DNA from 2 places in the Nocardioides salsibiostraticola genome. Region 2 is predicted to be linked to the other one. Evidence: riboswitches for the same ligand, from Rfam matches in the RefSeq annotation. Region 2 holds a riboswitch; the other holds the start of a gene.
The links. Region 2 has a riboswitch for cobalamin ahead of ACYVLV_RS08715 (prenyltransferase/squalene oxidase repeat-containing protein). Riboswitches for the same ligand answer to the same signal wherever they lie in the genome.

Region 1 (4,274 bases), on a different contig from region 2:
GACCGTTCGATCCCGTCCGGCGCCAAGACCTCGACACCGATGCTCACCCCGATGGTGCTCTTGACCAGGTGTCGCAACTCGGCCGCGGCCCGATCCGTAGCGCCCGGCTCCGCGTCGCCGCGTCTCTCGACCCGGACGATCATCTCGTCGAGCGTCCCGGGTCGGACCAGGACGCACTGGAAGTGCGGGGCCAGGGCGGGGACGCCGAGCAGGAGCTCCTCGATCTGGGTCGGGAACAGATTGACCCCCCGCAGGATGATCATGTCGTCGGTGCGACCGGTGACCTTCTCCATCCGGCGCATCGGCCGAGCGGTGCCGGGAAGCAGTCGGGTCAGGTCCCGGGTGCGGTAGCGGATCACGGGCATCGCCTGCTTGGTCAGGGAGGTGAACACCAACTCGCCCTCCTCCCCGTCGGGCAGCACCTCCCCGCTCAACGGGTCGATGATCTCGGGGTAGAAGTGGTCCTCCCAGATGTGCAGACCGTCCTTGGTCTCCACGACCTCCTGGGCGACTCCTGGCCCCATCACCTCGGAGAGTCCGTAGATGTCGACGGCATCGATGCCGAGGGTCTGCTCCAGTTCGGTGCGCATCTGATCGGTCCAGGGCTCGGCACCGAAGACGCCTATCTCCAACGAAGTCGAGCGCGGGTCGATCCCCTGGCGACGCATCTCATCGACTATCGCGAGCAGGTAGGAGGGCGTCACCGTGATGACGCGGGGACGGAAGTCCATGATCAGGCGGACCTGGCGCTCGGTCATCCCACCGGAGACCGGGACGACGGTGCACCCGAGTCGCTCAGCTCCGGCGTGGACACCGAGACCGCCGGTGAACAGCCCGTAGCCGTAGGCGTTGTGCAACAGGTCTCCGGGCCGGGCACCGGCCGCGCGGAGGCTGCGGGCCATGACGGTGGCCCAGACGTCGAGGTCCTCGGCGGTGTAGCCGACCACCGTCGGGGTCCCGGTGGTTCCGGAGGAGGAGTGCAACCGCGCGATCTCCTCCCGCGGCACCGCGAACATCCCGAAGGGATAGTTCTCGCGTAGATCCGCCTTCGTGGTGAACGGGAGTCGTGCGAGGTCCGACAGATCGGTCAGGTCGTCAGGATGCACGCCGACCGCGTCGAACGACGCCCGGTAGTGGGGAACGTTCTCGTAGGCGTGTCGAACCGACCACTGGAGCCGCTGCCACTGCAGTGTCCTGAGTTCGTCGACCGAGGCGTTCTCGATGTCCTCGCCCTGCGTCACCTCATGCATGCGCTCACTTGATCAGAACCAGCGGCGGGCAACAAGGGGGCAGCACGATTCGACCTACTGCACCACTCTCGGCAAGCGACACGCCACCACTAGATGTGGTCCCACACTTCACCTCGATCCCTACATATGGTGCTGAATGCAGCTGGTTCGTGGCGTCAACCCAGGCGTCACGTGGCAACAGGGAACCCGGTGAGAGACCGGGACTGCCCCGCAGCGGTGAGTGGGAACGACAGTCGTCAACAGCACTGAGCAACTCCCGGAGAACCCCGGAACGCTTGGGAAGCGGCGGCCAGTAGGAGTCCGCGTCGGGAGACCGACCACGACAGGCCCGCGAGTCCGAAGACCTGCCAGCGCACCGTACCCACCCCGGGTGCGGTGGTCGAAGGCCTCGTGGGACGGCCGACGCCTCGTACGACGCGCGCCGGAGAAACCGTCAGCGTCGTCCTCGACGTCACCCTCCTCGCGGCACTCCGACCGGTCCACGACCGAACTCGCGAGGAGAGACATGACGGTCACAGAGAATCCCCGACGCACCACGATGGGCGTCCGCAAACGCAACGGCGACACCGAATCAGTCGACGTGAACAAGATCGTCCGGGCGGTCGACCGCGTCAGCGGCGACCTGGCCGACGTCGACCCGATGCGCGTCGCCACCCGCACCATCAGCGGCCTCTACGACGGCGCCACCACCGCCGAACTGGACCGGCTCTCCATCCAGACCTCCGCAGAGATGATCGGCGAGGAGCCGCAGTACTCCCGCCTCGCGGCCCGCCTGTTGGCCGGGTACATCGAGAAGGAGGTCCGCAACCAGGGGGTGATGTCCTTCAGCCAATCGGTGGCCCTCGGTCACGCCGAGGGTCTGATCGGTGACGACACCGCCCGCTTCGTCAAGGACAACGCCCGCAAGCTCGACTTCGCCATCGACCACGAGGCCGACCATCGCTTCGAGTACTTCGGCTTGCGCACCGTCTACGACCGTTACCTCCTGCGGCACCCGACCTCCCGGTTGGTCGTGGAGACGCCGCAGTACTTCCTGCTCCGGGTGGCCTCCGGTTTGGCCCAGAGCCCGTCGGAGGCGGTCGAGTTCTACCGGCTGATGTCGTCCCTGGCCTATCTGCCCAGCAGCCCGACGTTGTTCAACTCCGGGACCCGGCATACCCAGATGTCCTCCTGCTACCTCATCGACTCCCCGGTGGACGACCTCGAGTCGATCTATTCGCGCTACACCCAGGTGGCGAAGCTGTCGAAGTTCGCCGGCGGCATCGGCATCGCGTTCTCCCGGGTGCGCTCCCGCGGTGCGTTGATCCGGGGCACGAACGGTCAGTCCAACGGGATCGTGCCGTTCCTGCGCACGCTGGACGCCTCGGTGGCCGCGGTCAACCAGGGCGGACGGCGCAAGGGTGCCGCCTGTGTCTACCTCGAGCCGTGGCACCCGGATGTCGAGGAGTTCCTGGAGTTGCGGGACAACACCGGTGAGGACGCCCGCCGCACCCACAACCTGAATCTGGCGCACTGGATCCCCGACGAGTTCATGCGTCGGGTCGAGGCGGACCAGGTGTGGTCCCTCATCGACCCCGATCAGGCCCCCGAGCTGCCCGACCTGTGGGGGGCCGCGTTCGACGAGGCCTACCGACGGGCCGAGGCGGAGGGGCGCTACGTCCGTCAGGTTCAGGCCCGCGATCTCTACAGCAGGATGATGCGCACCCTGGCCCAGACCGGAAACGGGTGGATGACCTTCAAGGACGCCTCCAACCGGACCTGCAACCAAACCCGCGACACCCCCGGCGGCCCGGTGGTGCACCTGTCCAACCTGTGCACCGAGATCGTCGAGGTCTCCTCCAACGATGAGACTGCCGTGTGCAACCTGGGGTCGATCAACCTGGCCCAACACCTCACCCGCGACGGGGATCACCACGACATCGATTGGGACAAACTCCGCGAAACCGTGCGGACCGCGGTGCCGTTCCTGGATCGCGTCATCGACATCAACTTCTACCCCAGCGCCGAGTCGGCCGCCTCCAACCCTCGGTGGCGACCCATCGGGCTGGGCCTGATGGGTCTTCAGGACGCATTCTTCGCGCTCGCTCTGCCCTTCGACTCCCCCGCGGCGCGGGAGTTGTCCACCCGGATCTCGGAGGAGATCTACCTGACCGCCCTGGAGGTGTCCTGCGACCTCGCCGGGAAGCACGGGCCGCATCCGGCGTACGCCGAGACCAGGGCGGCCGGGGGCGACCTGCAACCCGACCTGTGGGGGGTCACCGGCCACCAGGAGGCGCGGTGGACAGCGGTACGCGCCGCGGTCGCCGAGCACGGGTTACGCAACTCGCTGCTCATCGCCATCGCCCCGACGGCCACGATCGCCTCCATCGCCGGGTGCTACGAGTGCATCGAGCCCCAGGTCTCCAACCTGTTCAAACGCGAGACGCTGTCCGGTGAGTTCCTGCAGGTCAACGCGGCTCTGACCCGTGAGCTCAAGGCTCGCGGGCTGTGGACCGCCGAGGTCCGGGAGGCCATCAAGAGGGCCGAGGGGTCGGTGCAGGGCGTCGTGGCCATCCCCGAGGACATCCGCGCCCTGTTCCGCACCGCCTGGGAGCTGCCGCAACGGGCGCTGGTCGACATGGCCGCCGATCGCGCGGCGTACATCGATCAGAGTCAGTCCCTCAACCTGTTCATCGCCGGGCCCTCCATCGGGAAGCTCTCCTCGATGTATCTGCACGCCTGGAAGTCCGGGTTGAAAACGACCTACTACCTGCGGTCCCGCCCTGCGACCCGGATCCAACAGACCACCACATCGGTTCGCGAGACCGCGACCGTCCCCGATCCGGAGACCCAGGCGTCCGAAGCGCTCGCCTGCTCCCTGGAGAACCCCGATAACTGCGAGGCCTGCCAATGACCACGACTCCCACCACCACCACCGAGCGGATGCTGCTCGACCCCGGGATGAATCTGACCCTGCGCCCGATGCGCTACCCGCACTTCTACGACCGCTATCGCGACGCGATCAAAAACACCTGGACTGTGGAG
Region 2 (4,274 bases):
GGTCGGGTGGTGGCTCGGCCGCAGCTCTCGCGGCCTTCGAGGCGCCGCTGGCGCTCGGCACCGACACCGGCGGCTCCATCCGGCAGCCCGGGGCGGTCACCGGGACGGTCGGGGTGAAGCCGACCTACGGGTCGATCTCCCGCTACGGATTGGTGGCCCTGGCCAACTCCTTGGACCAGGTCGGCCCGGTCACCCGCACGGTGCGCGATGCCGCCGTCCTCCACGAGATCATCGGAGGACACGATCCCCGCGACTCCACCTCCATCGCGGCACCGGTCCCCGACCTGACCGACGCGGTCGACCGCGGCGCGACCGGCGACCTGACCGGCGTACGGGTCGGAATCATCAAGGAACTCGGTGGCGAGGGCTACCAGGACGGGGTCCAGGCACGGTTCGCCGAATCGGTCGAACTCATGATCTCGGCCGGCGCCGAGGTCGTCGAGGTCTCCTGCCCGAACTTCGTGCACGCCCTGGCCGCCTACTACCTGATCCTGCCGGCCGAGGCCTCCAGCAACCTCGCGAAGTTCGACGCCATGCGCTACGGGCTGCGCGTGCTGCCCGAAGGCGTGGACTCCCCGTCCGCGGAACAGGTCATGCGGGCCACCCGCGACGCCGGGTTCGGCGACGAGGTCAAGCGCAGGATCATCCTGGGCACCTACGCGCTGTCCAGTGGCTACTACGACGCCTACTACGGACAGGCCCAGAAGGTGCGCACGTTGATCGCGCGCGACTTCGACGCCGCGTTCGGCTCGGCCGACGTCCTGATCTCTCCGACCGCGCCCACGACGGCGTTCAAGTTGGGGGAGAAGCTCGACGATCCGATCGCGATGTACCTCAACGACCTCGCCACCATCCCGGCCAACCTCGCCGGGGTGCCGGGGATCTCGATCCCCAACGGTCTCGCCGAGGAGGACGGGTTGCCCACCGGGCTCCAGATCCTGGCCCCCACGATGGCCGACGACCGCGTCTACCGGGTCGGCGCCGCCGTGGAGACGATGCTGAACGACGCCTGGGGCGGCCCGCTCCTGGACCGTGCCCCTCTGCTTGCCGACTCCACGACGGGAGCCCACTGATGACCGAGGTCGCCCTCGTCCCCTTCGACGACGTCCTGGAGGCCTTCGACCCCGCGTTGGGGCTGGAGGTCCACGTCGAGTTGAACACCAACTCCAAGATGTTCTGTGGCTGCTCGGGGGAGTTCGGCGCCGAGCCCAACACCCAGGTCTGCCCGGTGTGTCTGGGGCTGCCGGGCGCTATGCCGGTCGTGAACCGCATAGCCGTTGAATCGGCGATCCGGATCGGTCTCGCGCTGAACTGCGAGATCGCCGAGTGGTGCCGGTTCGCACGGAAGAACTACTTCTACCCCGACATGCCGAAGAACTTCCAGACCAGCCAGTACGACGAGCCGATCGCCTTCGAGGGCTTCATGGACGTCACCGTCCCCCTGCCCGACGGCGGCACCGCCATCCACCGGGTGGAGATCGAACGCGCCCACATGGAGGAGGACACCGGCAAGTCCCTGCACGTCGGGGGCGCGACCGGGCGCATCCACGGCGCCGACTACTCGCTGGTCGACTACAACCGGGCGGGCATCCCGCTGATCGAGATCGTCACCAAGCCGATCATGGGCAGCCGCGAACTCGCCCCCCTGATCGCCAAGGCGTACGTCGCGCAACTGCGTGACCTGATCCTCGCCCTAGGCGTCTCGGACGCCCGCATGGAGCAGGGTTCGATGCGCTGCGACGTGAACCTCTCGCTGGCCCCCATCGACACCGGAACCCTGGGCACCCGCACCGAGACCAAGAACGTCAACTCGCTGCGTTCGGTCGAGCGCGCGGTGCGCTACGAGATGGAGCGGCACGCGGCGATCCTGCAGGACGGCGGCTCGATCCTGCAGGAGACCCGTCACTGGCAGGAGGACACCGGCACCACCCGCAGTGGTCGCGAGAAGTCCGACGCCGAGGACTACCGCTACTTCCCCGAACCGGACCTGGTCCCCGTCGCTCCGTCCCGCGAATGGGTCGAGGAGTTGCGCGGCACGCTGCCGGAGAACCCGACCGAGCGGCGCGCCCGCCTGCAGTCCGACTGGGGGTTCTCCGACCTCGAGATGCGCGACACCGTGGGCGCCGGCGCACTGGGTCTGGTGGAGGCGACCATCGCCGAGGGTGCGTCCCCCCAGGCGGCCCGCAAGTGGTGGCTCTCCGACATGGCCCGCCGGGCGAACGATTCCGGCGTCGAGATCGCCGAGTTGGGCGTCAGCCCCGCCGACGTCGCACGCGTCCAGGCCCTGGTCGACGAGGGATCCCTGAACGACAAGTTGGCCCGCCAGGTCTTCGACGGCATCGTCGCCGGGGAGGGCACCCCCGACGAGGTCGTGGCGGCCCGCACCCTGGCGATCGTCTCCGACGACGGCGCTCTGGGTGCGGCCGTGGACAACGCCATTGCGGCGAACCCCGATGTCGCCGACAAGATCCGCGACGGCAAGGTCGCTGCTGCTGGCGCCCTGATCGGTGCGGTCATGAAGGAGATGCGCGGCCAGGCCGACGCCGGCCGGGTCCGCGAACTGATCCTCGAGAAGCTCACCTGACGCCGAGTCGGCGCAAGTTGACGCGCATACGACGCCCAGTCGGCGCGTTTTGCACGTTTAGCGCCGACTCGGCGTGAGATTGACGACTGCACGTGATGGTGTGGAGGAGCATCGGCAGGTAGTACGCTGCGGCGAAATCATTCAATACGCTCGCAGCGGGGGAAGCCGGTCCGAATCCGGCGCTGTCCCGCAACCGTAGGTCGATCGCTCGAGCCCCCCGGGGGACGCGAGGATCGACGAGCCGGAGCACCTGCCGCGACGCGTCCTGATCACATCGCTGTCGTGGAAAACAGCGGGTGGCGAACCCGACACCGGTCGGGTGCTTCCCGCTGGTGCAGCGGGAAGGAAACATGAACACCCCCTCTCTCACCGGACGCCGTCGGCTCGTGGCCGCGGTCGCCGTCCCGGCGCTGGCCCTCTCGGCCCTCGCTGCCGGCACCACCCCGTCGTACGCCGACCCCACCCCGTCCGGCTCCTCGGGGAGCAACTGGTTGGTCGGCCAACTCGACGAGAACGACCTGATCTTCAACGATCAGTTCGACTTCACCGACTACGGCCTGTCGATCGACGTGGCCTTCGCGGCCGTTTCCGCCAACGTCGACGCGAACCGGGCCTCCGATGTCAGCGACGCGGTCGCGGCGAACATCGACGAATACATCACCGGTGAGGCCTTCGGGGACACCGGCAGCACCTACGCGGGTTCCGTCGCCAAGTCACTGGTGCTCGCGCAACTCACCGGCGCCGTCGGCACGGACTTCGGTGGCCGCAACCTGGTGAGCCGGCTCGAGGCGCAGACCAGCACCGAGACCTCCACCCTGGGCCGCATCCAGGACACCAGCTCCTTCGGTGACAACGCGAACACCCTGGGCCAGTCCTTCGCCGCCGCCGGTCTCACGCGGGCCGGCAGCGCCCGGGCCGCGGACGCCACCGCCTTCCTGCTCAAGCAGCAGTGTGCCGCCGGGTTCTTCCGGACCAACTTCTCCGGCGTCGGCGCCGAGGACCAGACCTGCGACGGAGCGACTGATCCCAACGCCAGCACCGACACGACCGCGCTGGCGATCCTCTCCCTCCAGGCGCGGCCCGACGACGCGGCGGCCCGAGCGGCCATCGCCCAGGGCGTGGCCTGGCTGAAGAGTGTCCAGCAGGGCAACGGCGCCTTCGGTGGAGACGAGCTCACCTCGTCGCCCAACACCAACAGCACCGGCCTGGCCGCCACGGCTCTCGGCTCGGTCTGTGAGGTCGTTGCGTCCAACCGAGCCGCGGGATGGGTGCGCGACCTGCAGGTCGGCGCCGATGAAGCCGGCACCGAGCTGGCCGACGAGATCGGCGCCATCGCCTACGACCAGGCCGCGTTCGACGCAGCCTCCACCGATGGCATCACCTCCTCGAACCGCGACCAGTTCCGTCGCGCCTCCGCCCAGGCCGTCCCCGGCCTGCTCTTCGAGTCCGCGGCGAAGCCGACGGTCTCCTTCGGGCAGGCCCCGGCGTTTGGTCGGGTGGGCAAGACCCGCACGCTGCGGCTCAACGGCGTTTCAGCCGGCGAGACCGTCTGCTTCGGTGACGTCAACGCCGCCCAGCCGGTGGTCGGCACCGGTTCGCAGTTGAAGATCAAGGTCAGCGAGGACCAGGCCGGCAAGGCGAACTACGGCGCCACCACCGGTCCCGGCGTGGCCACCGAGCGCATCAGCTG

Region 1: linked by a shared signal. The riboswitch ahead of ACYVLV_RS14055 (ribonucleoside-diphosphate reductase subunit alpha) and the one ahead of ACYVLV_RS08715 (prenyltransferase/squalene oxidase repeat-containing protein) in region 2 are both predicted to bind cobalamin.

What each region holds. Positions count from the first base shown of each region.
Region 1 covers NZ_BAAGQD010000025.1:367,668-371,941, reverse strand. The annotation lists gene paaK (phenylacetate--CoA ligase PaaK) at 1-1,250, opposite strand, end outside; cobalamin riboswitch at 1,377-1,616, shown strand; gene ACYVLV_RS14055 (ribonucleoside-diphosphate reductase subunit alpha) at 1,756-4,143, shown strand; gene ACYVLV_RS14050 (ribonucleotide-diphosphate reductase subunit beta) at 4,140-4,274, shown strand, end outside.
Region 2 covers NZ_BAAGQD010000014.1:272,358-276,631, forward strand. The annotation lists gene gatA (Asp-tRNA(Asn)/Glu-tRNA(Gln) amidotransferase subunit GatA) at 1-1,073, shown strand, start outside; gene gatB (Asp-tRNA(Asn)/Glu-tRNA(Gln) amidotransferase subunit GatB) at 1,073-2,584, shown strand; cobalamin riboswitch at 2,680-2,856, shown strand; gene ACYVLV_RS08715 (prenyltransferase/squalene oxidase repeat-containing protein) at 2,935-4,274, shown strand, end outside.